DNA from 2 places in the Neomoorella humiferrea genome. Region 1 is predicted to be linked to the other one. Evidence: riboswitches for the same ligand, from Rfam matches in the RefSeq annotation. Region 1 holds a riboswitch; the other holds the start of a gene.
What was found. Region 1 has a riboswitch for cobalamin ahead of cobK (precorrin-6A reductase). Riboswitches for the same ligand answer to the same signal wherever they lie in the genome.

Region 1 (5,933 bases):
TCAGGGCGGTAAATAATTCCTGGGAGCGGCGGTAAGTCTTGATAAAAAGGTTGGCCGCCAGATGGCCCAGGGAATGATAGGAAGTGCGCAGGGAGGCATAGCCCAGGCGGGAAGCCTGGGCGGTATAAATGTCGTTGACGGTCGCCAGCAGGACAAAAATAAAGCGGTAGGTCAGGCTGATTAAATCCACCAGCAGGGCCGGGAGGCGCAGTTGCCTGAGGACGGTAAGGATATCTACCATGGGAGTTGTTAGGGAAAGGAAATAAAGGCAGGCAGTAGCCCCCAGGGACTTGAGAAAAATTTTCCCGGCCAGGTGCATGCCGGCTGGGGTAACACCCAGGGTCCACTCCAGGAGGGTCACACCCTTAAGACCGGCCTGGGGCTGGTTGGAAATGGTGAGGGCGATCATGGCCACCCCCGCGACTAAAAAAGAAAAGGGCACCAGGATAAGCTGCAGGTAAAAACGGGCCGGGATGCCGGCGACCCCAATGGTAGCCCCGGCCATCAGGGCTATGATGATGGCTGGGATTAAAGGCTGGGGCGCCACCAGGGCGATCAGGAGGGTTACCAGGGCAAAGGCTACTTTTTCGCCCGGGTGGACGTTCTTTAACCGGTTGCTATAGGCATACTGGTCAATGCTGAACATTTACTTCTGCTCCCGCTGTTTCTTTCCTTTGCTGTAACCCAGGAAGTAGCAAACAATACCGCTGCCGATGGCAGCCTGGGCGGCAAAGAGAAAGGTTTCCACTTCCCCACTGGGCGGTTCCCAGACGGGTTTAAACCAGGGATCATAATCAGGCCGGATTTGGCTAATGGCCTCTTCCGCTTGATCATCAGCACCGGCAAACTCCCCGCTGCGGTGCATGAAGAGGGGGGCTGCTGCCAGGAGAATAACGATTAGGAGCAAGAAAAGATTTTTCTGGACGCTGCTCATTATTTACGCACCTCCAGTTTACTACCGCCAGCCGCCAGGGTTTTGTCGTCTAAAATAGACAGTTCCTGCAGTTCGTTTTTATTATAGGCGGTCAGCAAATTAAAAACGACGACCGTTAAGATACCTTCGCTGACAGCCAGGGGTAGCTGGGTCACGGCAAAAATGCCCATAAATTTTAGCATAGACGCCAGTACCCCGCCGGGCTGGGCCGGGAAGGCCAGGGCCAACTGCAGGGAAGTGGTGACATAGGTCATCAGGTCCCCCAGGGTGGCGGCCAGGAAGACGGCCAGGGGAATTGAGCCGTTGAGCCTTCGCACCAGGCGGTAAAAACCGTAGGCTACAAAAGGACCCACCACGGCCATGGAAAAGGTGTTAGCTCCCAGGGTGCTTAAGCCGCCGTGGGCCAGCAAAAGGGCCTGGAAGAGGAGGACGATACCCCCCAGGATACTCATGGCTGCCGGGCCAAAGAGGATGGCCCCCAGACCAACCCCGGTGGGATGGGAACAGCTACCGGTTACTGAAGGGATTTTCAGGGCCGACAGGACAAAGGTATAGGCGCCGGCCAGGCCCAGGAGCATTTTCAGGCCGGGATTGCTTTTTACAGTTTGCTGGATGGACCGCAGGCCCCAAAGCCAGAAGGGCAACACGACGATATACCAGGCAGCGGCCCAGTTAAAAGGGAGAAATCCTTCGGCGATGTGCATGGCGTAGGCCGGCCGGTTGAGAACGGCCATGGTCAACAGGAAAAATATAAATATTATGGATGTACGCCGGAACACCATATGTACCTCCTTCGGATGCTATTTTCGAGGTATTAAGCGTTTTAATAGAAGAATGGCTTCCTCAATCGTGGCAACAGAATACAGATACCGAATGGAAGGTCGCTTAATTAACACCACCGGAATTTTCAGGGCCAAAGCGGCGGCAATTTTAGCTTCCGTACCGCCGGCGGGTCCGGCATCCCGGGTGACGACAACACCGGCCTTATATGCCTTAAACATGACCTTATTCATTTCTTTGGAAAAAGGCCCCTGCATAGCAATAATGTCCCGGGGTGTCAACCCCAGATCTTGGCACTTTTTAATTACCCTGTGTTCAGGCAACACCCTGACCACGATACGTTTATCTTTAAACAGGGGATTGTTAACGAATACTTCGAGGTTGTTGGTGCCTGTAGTTAAAAATATTGTGTCTCCTAGGTCGGCGGCAGCCCGGGCGGCTTCTTCCCAAGTCGTAACCTGGTGAATAAGGCTATCGCGGGGCAATTCCGTTTCCGGGCGTAAAAAACGCAGGTAAGGTATGGAATTTTGCCGGCACCAGGCCTCTAAGGCTAGGGAAAACCTGCCGGGATAAGGAAGGGTGGCGTCTATCACCGCTTCCGGTTGCCGACCGCCTTCCAGGGCGGCTAAATTGCCTTCCGTTAAGGGGACGGTTAAAATAAAAGTCGCCCCATCCTCCCGGGCCAACTGTTCGCCGTAGGTGCTGTCGGTCCAGGTAGCAACCTCATAGCCTTCCTGCCGCAGGCTACGTATTAATTGCCTTCCCTCGCCGGTACTACCCACTACTAAAATCAAAAAGCGGTATCCTCCCCGTAACAATTTAAATCCCCGGCTTTTTGCCGGGGAAGCCGTGGTGCCGCAAAAACAGGCGTGCCTAAAGAAACCACCTCCCCGGGTTCTCACCCTGGTGGATGGAGAACAGGCTTGCCTGTTGGCCGGGCATCATCGGTTGCGGCAAGTTCCCGCCTTCCGCGGCGTTTTGCCCAACCTCTCCCCTGCCGGCGGCGAAATTTAAGCCCGATCTTCTCGAGACCGCGCACCTTTCCCTATGTAATTTTAAACCCTCTGCTCCTACATCAGCAGAGGGTATGCTTGCCGTAAGTCCGGCCAACCACCCCCTATCCATCGTAGGGGTCAAGGTTTCCCCGGCAACCGGTATCCTGACTCGGGATCATAGCTACCGCACCGCCTTCCCAGGTGTCCCCAGTGGCCTGATGGTGTTTCGCTCCTCCTTACAGTGGCGGGACCGTGTCAGCTTTACACTGACTTCCCGGATTTGCCGGAGGCAATATTCAGTTTAGTTTATTTTAGCATAATCCAAAGGTTATGTCTACGGCTTTTTACCGCCCTTTGCGGTATGCTATGCCAGTCCTGCCCTACGGGCGACGCGTTGGACGGCCTCGTTGGCCTTTTTTCTCACTTCGTCGGCAGCAATTGTTTTCAATTGCCTGTTCTCCATGACTATTTTGCCGTCAACCATGGTCAGAGTGACATCCGTACCCCTGGCCTGGTAGACGAGCTGGGTGTAGACGTCGACGCCATCCTGGGGCTGGGTATGGAAACCCTCAAGGGAAACCAGGGCCAGGTCGGCTTTTTTGCCTACTTCCAGGCTGCCGATTTCCTTTTCCATACCTAAAGCCCGGGCCCCGCCCAGAGTGGCCATTTCAAAGACCAGTGGTGCCGGCATGGCAGTGGGCCCGTGAAGGGGTTTCTGGATTAAGGCCGCCAGCCGCATTTCCATAAAGGCGTCCAGGTTGTTGTTGCAGGGTGCGCCGTCGGCGGCCAGGGACACTACCGTTCCCCGGCTCAACAGATCCGGTACCGGGCAGATACCGGAAGCCATCTTTAAGTTAGAAGAAGGACAGTGGACCACTTTCGTCCCGGTACGGGCCAGGATCTCCTTCTCTTCTTCACTGAGCCAGATACAGTGGACCAGGATGAGGTCGGGGCCGGTGAGGCCGATATCGTCCAGGTAAAGGACGTTGCGCCGGCTGTAAAGTTCTTCTACCAGGGCACACTCGCCCCTGTTTTCGGAAGCGTGGGTGTGGATTTTAACTCCGTAGCGGCGGGCGAGATCCCTGACTGTCAATAATAACTCTTCAGTGCAGGAGACTACAAAGCGGGGCGCAAAGGCGTACCGGATGCGGCCGTTATCGTAGCCGTGCCATTTCTCTAGCAGTTCGACGCTTTCTTTAAGGGAAGCCGCCGTTGTTTCTTTAAGGCTTTCCGGGACGTCCTCGCCAAAGTCCATCATTACCTTGCCGGTAAGGGCGCGAATCCCGCTTTTGGCGATAGCTTCAATGGCCGCGTCGGTATGATGGACGGTTTCCATATCGACGATTGTCGTGGTGCCGCTTAAGAAAAGTTCACCGATACCCAGCAGGGCGGAATAATAAAGGGAATCGGCGTCGTGGGCGCCTTCCAGGGGCCAGATCCGCAGGCGCAACCAGTCCAGAAGTTCCATGTCGTCGGCGCGACCGCGGAAAAGGGACTGGCAGAGGTGGATATGGGGCTGGATGAGGCCGGGGATGACCAGGTGACCTGCGGCGTCGATAACCCGGTCGGCAGTGGCCGGAGTATTGCCCATGGCGGCGATGCGATCGCCTTCAATATAGATATCTCCCTGGAAAACTTCCCTCTGGGGATTCATTGTAACTAACGTACCGTTCTTAATTAAGATACTCATTTCTTTCCTCCTTCTTTTTCCCGCAAGGCAGCCAGGATTCTTTCCGGGGTAACCGGCAGCTCCCTAATGCGCACCCCTACGGCATTGTATATGGCGTTGATGATGGCGGGCGCGGTGGGGATGGTGGCGGGCTCACCTACCCCTTTAGCGCCGTAGGGACCGGTAGGTTCATTGCTTTCTATAATCAAGGGCTGGATCTCGGGCATATCCAGGACGGTCGGAATGAGATAAGTGGAAAAAGAATTGTTGACGATGCGGCCCTGTTGCAGGTGCACCTTTTCCATAAGGGCCATGCCCAGTCCCTGGGCGATGCCGCCTTCAATCTGTCCTTCTACCCCGAGGCGATTTACGGCCCGGCCGACGTCATGGGCGGCTATCAGCTTTAAAACCCGTACTTCCCCTGTTTCCGTATCCACTTCTACTTCCGCAATCTGCGTGGCAAAAGCGTAGGGCCAGTAGGGTGCCCCCTGGCCAGTTTCCGGGTCCACGGCCGTGGTGTGGGTGATGAAGGTTCCCTGGCCTACCAGGCGGCAACCGGCCAGGCGCGCCCGGGCGGCGGCCTCGGAATAGGATATCTGTTTCTGGGGATAACCTTTGACGTAAATTATACCTTCCCGGGCCGTCAGGCCGGCAACGGTATTGACCCCTAAGAGGAGGCGGGTATGTTCAAACAGGACCTCCCTGGCCTGGCGGCAGGCCATTTTAACGGCGTTGCCCGAGGCATAGGTCTGACGGGTAGCAGCCGTCGTGCCGGCGTCGGGAGTGGTATCGGTATCGGCGGTAATCACCGTTACCCATTCATAGGGTATTCCCAGTTCCTCGGCGGCAATCTGGGCCAGAATGGTACTGGACCCCTGGCCGCAGTCCACCGCGCCGCTGCGCACCGTGGCCGTGCCGTCGTCATGAATCTCCACAGTGGCCGTGGAAACGTCGGGAAAACCGTTGCCGTATCCCGTTCCGTAAAAAATACAGGCCATGCCGGTGCCGCGCTTTTTACTCATCCTCCATCCCTCCCGGTATTAATTCAGCCGGAGACCAACCGGCAGCCCTGGCTGCCTGAAGCATGGTTGCGGTTAAACCGACGCTGCTTTCCAGGACCTGGCCCGTCGCGGTGACATCCCCCTGGCGGAAGGCATTGAGCCAGCGGAAGGTAAAGGGATGAATGCCCAGGCGTTCGGCCAATTCATCCATCTGGCTTTCATATGCCAGGGGCGGTTGGGTGGCGCCGAAGCCGCGCATGGCGCCGGTAAATGGATTGTTGGTATAAACGGCATAGGCATCAATCTTGACATTAGGTACAACATATGGGCCGGTGGCATGGATGGCAGCCTTGCGCAGGATTTTAGGGGCCCAGGAAGCGTAGGCGCCGCTGTCGCCGATTATTTCCGCTTCCAGGGCCGTCAGCTTCCCCTCCCTGGTGGCACCGGTCTTATAGCGCATGATCATGGGATGGCGTTTGCTGTGGGCCAGGAAAGATTCCTCCCGGGTAAGGACCATCTTTGCCGGCCGCCTGGTATGAACGGCCAGCAGGGCT
Region 2 (5,933 bases), 120 kb from region 1:
AAACCGTCATCCCCGGACCCAGCCGGGCTTTGGCCAGGGTCAAGACCCTGATTTCTTCTTTGGTCATTGGGACCCGGCTGCGACTGAAGCAGTTGTCGGGTATACCCGGGGTAGAATAAGGCCAATCAATCAGGTTCACAGCCGGCTATCACCACCCCTGGGCCGAGAAAATCACTGCGGGCCAGCTCGGCCGCCGTCAGCCAGGCCGTTTGCTCTCCGTCGCCGCCCAGTTCGATACCTACCCATACCATCAGGCCTTCGAGGCCGTGGTCGACTAAATATCTTCCTATAACCGGGGGGGTGTTGGCACCGCCGGTAAGAATAGCCAGTCGCACCTGGGCGGACTTCAACCGCGGCAAATAAGGCTCAAGAACCTCCAACGAACGGCCGTGACAGCTTAAAAAAACGACGTCTTCCCATCCGCAGGCCAGACGGGCGAAGGCAAGTTGTATGGAACTGATACCGGGAATAACGTTAATTTTTTCTCCCGGGAACTGTCTTTTTACCCAGGGGAGAAGGCTGAATAGGCCGGGGTCCCCAGAAACAAGTACAGCCGTGGGTCGCCCGCGAATCTTAAGAAGAAAATCGCGCAGTCTTTCTAGATCCCCAGTAATCAGCATTTTTTCGCATTCTAAATCGGCAAAAAGATCGAGGGCCTTTCGGCCGCCGATAAGAACCTCGGCCGCCGCCGCCGCCCTCCGTGCCGCCGGCGTTACATATTCCCCACTACCGGGGCCCACCCCTATTACCGTCAGCCAACTGTCTTTAAACACCTTGACGCAATTCCTCCATCATTTGGCGGGCCGTTGCGTCCGCGCCTATAAGATCACCCTGCAGGCTGAGGAAGGCAGTGCCGACAGCTAATTCCTTTCGGACAAAGGTTAAAGCCCTATGGCTCGCCCTTGCCGCCAAATCATCCCAGAAATCCCGCCCCAAACCTGCGGCAGCGATAATTTCTATGGCTCCTTCGACCGTTGTTGCCTGTAAAATCTTGTCTACATAAGTTGAAGAAGCGCCTTTTACAGCGGCCCAAGCGGCCAGGACTTCTTGGCGTCCGTCTGCCATTCGGCTATGGGTATAAAAAATACCCCCGGCTATTTTAATGAGCTTGCCGGCATGACCCCAAAGAAGCACTCCCCTGACTTTTCGTTCGACACAGGCCTCCAGCATATACCCGATGAAATTGCTCGTAAGAACTACCGCCCCGGGGGGCAGTTGATATTTCTCTTCGGCATAACGCTGCCCCAAACGGCCCGGAGTCAATATGAGGGTATTATAACCGGCGGCCAGGGCGACGTCTATCTGTGGCACAAGGGAGGCACGGTAGGCTTCTACGGACATGGGTTCGACAATACCGGTGGTACCCAGGATGGAAAGCCCGCCTTCGATTCCCAGGCGGGGATTGAGGGTACGCCGCGCCAGTTCCTCACCGCCGGGAATACTGATTTCCAGTTCCATCCCCCCTCCAGGGGGAATAAGATCGGCGACTGCCGCGGCGATCATTCGCCGGGGCACGGGGTTAATGGCCGGTTCACCCGGAGGTATGGCTAAACCCGGTAGTGTCACCCTCCCTACCCCGGAACCGCCGCGCAGTATTAAACCTTTCGGACATAGGCGAGCGCAAACGTGGATGGCGACACCATTGGTAACATCGGGATCGTCGCCGGCGTCTTTGATTACCACGGCTTCCGCCCGGTCCGCTTCCCGCCGGACGGTGACCGGTAGGGTCACCGTATCACCCGCCGGCAGGGTTAATGTAACTTCTTGGACCAAGCGCCTTTGGTATAAAGCCATAGCGGCCGCCCTGGCGGCGGCGGCAGCACAGGTGCCGGTGGTATAGCCCCGACGCAACTTTTCAGGCAAAAATAGTTCCTCCCCATTTTTTGCGATATTTTTCGAGAAGTCTTATTCAGATAAAAGGTCTTTTAAGATAAGGGGCAAACCGGCCATCACCAGATATACCCTATCGGCCCGGGAGGCGATTTCCTGGTTGGCCAGACCCAGGAGATCGCGAAAAAGCCTTCCCAGGGGATATGGGGGAACAAGGCCGAGGCCCGTTTCTTCGGTAACGATAATCACCCGCGCCGGAACCTCCCAGGCTGTCACGACGAGTTTCCGTACCAAGTTCATAATATTTTCAATTACGACATCATGGTCTTCCCCTCCGTCTGACGCCCCACCCTGCTGCAAGCCGCCCAAAAGGTTGTTAATCCACATACCCATGCTATCCAAGAGGATGGTGTCGGCGCGTTTACCCTCCCGGGCCATGGCTTCGGTGACGGCCAGGGGGGCTTCCACCGTCAGCCACCCGGGGGGGCGCCGGCGCCGGTGGGCCGCCACCCGGGCCGCCATTTCATCATCCCCTATTACAGCAGTGGCCAGGTAAACCACCCGTCCTCCCCCGGCGGCAGCCAGCTCCTCGGCCAACCGGCTTTTACCGCTTCTAGCTCCTCCGGTGACCATGATCAACGGCCCGCGTTCCATGTAAAACCTCCTAAAAGAAAAACTCCAGCCCCCACGAAGAGCTGGAGTCGTAATCTATACCCATAGGCCCCTTGACGCGAGGGTTTAATGAACAGGCAGGTTTCCTGGCTCCGGCTCCTTGCCCTGCTTCGCCTTCCCGGTACAGATACCAGTGGCTTTGAAGCGGGCTCCCCGGTTACAGTGGCGCGACCGCTCAGGATTTTCACCTGATTCCCTTTTAACCTTTTCGGCACCTGTCCCTTATTAAATTAATAAGTTAACTATAGTATAAACTTTGGCTACCTTTTCCGTCAAGGCCTGGGTAAAGGAAGGCCCTGCAATTTACCGGCCAAAAGGGCCAGCTCTTTATTCTTTTCCCAGAGCAACCGGGCATAACGGCGGTTGCGCACCTTAAGACTTTCCTTTTCCTGAAGCAGACGGTTGATCATTTCCCATTTCTCGTTCTCGCTCTTTTCCACCAGATGCATCAATACCCGGCGACTGATGCGTAGCTGTTCCACCTTGTCCTCCAGCTCTTGAATCCGCCGGTAAAGGGCGCCCGGATCGCCGTCGATCAACGCCCTCACCCCCTAGCTTTAAGGTTTTCTAAAATATATGCCCGGAAATCAAACCTTAGTCGTTCGCTCTTTTATCTTTTTCGCCCGTGCCTGCAGTTCCTCAACTTTTGCCATACTCACACAACAAGCACCCAGATCGCCGTGGCTTTCGTCAACTATGCCATGAAAATCCGATCCGCCGGTAACCACCAAATCAAACCTTGCTGCCAGTTCCAGGTAATGTCTGGTAACACCGGCGCTATGATAGGGGTAATAGACTTCGATACCTTGCAGACCTGCGGCCACAAGGTCGGGAATGAGGGGGTCGGCCTGGCTCAAGCCGGGATGGGCCAGAACAGGAACGCCGCCGGCCTTTAATATCACCTCTACCGCCCGGACAGGCGCGACTTTGGCCCGCGGTACGTAAGCCGGGCGACCCCGCGCCAGGAGAGTCTTAAAGGCAGTTTTGAGGTTGGGGAAATAGCCCCGGCGCACCAGGGCGGCCGCAATGTGGGGCCGTCCCACCGCCTCACCTTGAGCTTCCCGCTGCACCTCGCCCAAGTTAACGTTGTAACCCAGTTCCTGTAACCTTGTTACAATCCTGGCAACGCGCCTGCTGCGCTCCCGCCGCATTGCCTCTAAGAAACCCAGCAGGTTTCCTTCAAGCCAATCGAGGTAATATCCCAGGATATGGATCTCCTTTTCTTCCCATTCGGTACTCAGCTCGACGCCGGGCACCACCGTAATGCCGTAACTATTGCCAGCGGCCAGGGCACCTTCCAGGCCGGTCACCGTATCGTGGTCGGTAACGCCGATGGCCGCCAGCCCCTTTTCCTTGGCAAGCCTTATTAGTTCTTCTGGTGTAAACCGTCCGTCGGAGGCCGTAGTATGGCTATGTAAATCGGCAGCCCGGAAATCAGGATGTACCATAAAGTTGTAACCTCTGAATGGCCTCCGCCCGGCCGGTATCCGGATTGATATCGATTAAAACGGCTTCCAACTGAACGGGGCCGGTGGCAACTTCAAAGCGTACAGGCATTTGGGTGATAAATTTTTTTATGACGATTTCCGTTTTTACTCCCAGGATAGAATCTCTGGGGCCAGTCATACCCACATCGGTAATGTAGGCCGTACCGCCCGGCAGGATACGGGCGTCGGCCGTTTGAATGTGGGTATGGGTGCCGACAACTGCGCTCACCAGGCCATCTAGATACCAACCCATAGCAACCTTTTCCGAAGTTGCTTCGGCATGAAAATCCACCAAGATCATCCTGGTTGTGGCCCTGATTTCCTCCGCCAGAAGACGCGCCAAGCGGAAGGGACATTCCAGGGTAGATAAAAATATCCGTCCTGAGAGATTAATTATACCTACCTGAAGGTCTTCCTTAACCCGTATGATCGTATATCCCCGGCCCGGTGTACCGTCGGGATAATTGGCCGGTCGAAGGATCCGCGCCTCCTCTTCTAAAAGGTTTTCAGCCTCGCGTTTGTCCCATACATGGTTACCCATTGTTAAAACGTGAATACCTCTATTAAATAATTCAGCGGCAACAGGTGGGGTTATGCCGTTGCCGCCGGCGGCGTTTTCCCCGTTAGCCACTACCAAATCGGGCCGGTATTCATGAAGCAGATAAGGTAGAAGTTCCTGTACCGCTTTCCGTCCCGGCCGCCCAACGATGTCGCCGATCATTAAAACCCGCAACAATAAGGCTCCCCTCGAATGACCTTAAAAATATTATGCGATGCGGATTTATTTATTAAACACCATGACCCTTCCTTCTTCCCGAAAGGCGATAAGCCGTCGTTCCGGCACGGTGCCCCGGACGCTTTCCAGCATCCGGTCAATCAGCTCCTCCTGGATCATAAGCTCTTCTTCCATAATATTGTCGTTGTTCTCCGCCACAAGGGTTGAGTTAAAACCTTCCCGTACCAAAGCAATGATGAGGTCAATCTCATCACGGGATAGGGTAGCTACATCACGCTGTACCTCTAGAGAAGTAAGCTGGTCGTAAGGTGTATATTTAAGGTCGATTATCCGTGCTTCTCTATTTTCGAGATAATTATATACCTCAAGGGATTTGCGGAATTTCTCGGCGAATTTTTCCATCTTCTCCCCTGTTATGGGCTCAGAAAGCATAAAGGTAAAACGCAGTAATTGTTCAGCCGGTTCATAGTTAATGGTAGCAACTTCCGGATAACGCACCAGAATAGAAATCAATAACCCAATGGTATCAGACACTTCGCCGCCGTGTTTGTACTGAAGGCCCAAGGTTAACACCTGCCTTGTACTTTCATATATAACACACTACTTCTGCACCTTAAAGCAAATTCCTGCTTGTCTAATCTCCAGCTTGGCAGGAAAATTTAATGGCAGGGATGGTAGTATAAAACCTCCCTGCCCCTTGGCTATTTAGCGTAATCAACGGCACGGGTTTCGCGGATAACGACCACTTTAATCTGACCCGGATATTCCATTTCCTTCTCGATTTTCTTCACTATATCCCTGGCCAGATGGACGGCCATGGCGTCATCTACTTTATCGGGTTTTACTAAAATCCTTACTTCCCTGCCGGCTTGAATGGCATAGGATTTTTCTACGCCGGCAAAGGAATCGGCAATCTCCTCCAGCTTTTCAAGGCGTTTGATATACGCCTCCAACGTTTCCCGCCGCGCACCCGGACGTGCCGCCGAAATGGCATCGGCGGCCTGAACCAGACCGGCCTCAATGCTTCGCGGCTCCACATCCCCATGGTGGGCTTCGATGGCGTGGATTACTTCCGGGGATTCCTTATATTTCTTGGCCAGTTCGACTCCCAACGCCACATGGGGACCTTCTACCTCAAAGTCAACGGCTTTACCAATATCGTGGAGAAGACCAGCCCGCTTGGCCAGCTGAACGTCTACCCCCAGCTC

Region 2: linked by a shared signal. The riboswitch ahead of cobU (bifunctional adenosylcobinamide kinase/adenosylcobinamide-phosphate guanylyltransferase) and the one ahead of cobK (precorrin-6A reductase) in region 1 are both predicted to bind cobalamin.

Annotation. Positions count from the first base shown of each region.
Region 1 is NZ_CP136419.1:1,285,325-1,291,257, forward strand. Features, by position in the region: gene cbiQ (cobalt ECF transporter T component CbiQ) at 1-646, opposite strand, end outside; gene MHFGQ_RS06685 (energy-coupling factor ABC transporter substrate-binding protein) at 647-934, opposite strand; gene MHFGQ_RS06690 (energy-coupling factor ABC transporter permease) at 934-1,716, opposite strand; gene cobK (precorrin-6A reductase) at 1,735-2,508, opposite strand; gene MHFGQ_RS06700 (hypothetical protein) at 2,567-2,728, shown strand; cobalamin riboswitch at 2,847-3,022, opposite strand; gene MHFGQ_RS06705 (5'-deoxyadenosine deaminase) at 3,074-4,399, opposite strand; gene MHFGQ_RS06710 (xanthine dehydrogenase family protein molybdopterin-binding subunit) at 4,396-5,400, opposite strand; gene MHFGQ_RS06715 (xanthine dehydrogenase family protein molybdopterin-binding subunit) at 5,393-5,933, opposite strand, start outside.
Region 2 is NZ_CP136419.1:1,161,589-1,167,521, reverse strand. Features, by position in the region: gene cbiT (precorrin-6Y C5,15-methyltransferase (decarboxylating) subunit CbiT) at 1-139, opposite strand, end outside; gene cbiE (precorrin-6y C5,15-methyltransferase (decarboxylating) subunit CbiE) at 126-773, opposite strand; gene cbiD (cobalt-precorrin-5B (C(1))-methyltransferase CbiD) at 766-1,863, opposite strand; gene cobU (bifunctional adenosylcobinamide kinase/adenosylcobinamide-phosphate guanylyltransferase) at 1,906-2,484, opposite strand; cobalamin riboswitch at 2,562-2,736, opposite strand; gene MHFGQ_RS06045 (translation initiation factor 2) at 2,775-3,041, opposite strand; gene MHFGQ_RS06040 (PHP domain-containing protein) at 3,090-3,950, opposite strand; gene MHFGQ_RS06035 (TIGR00282 family metallophosphoesterase) at 3,937-4,722, opposite strand; gene MHFGQ_RS06030 (hypothetical protein) at 4,771-5,298, opposite strand; gene rny (ribonuclease Y) at 5,427-5,933, opposite strand, start outside.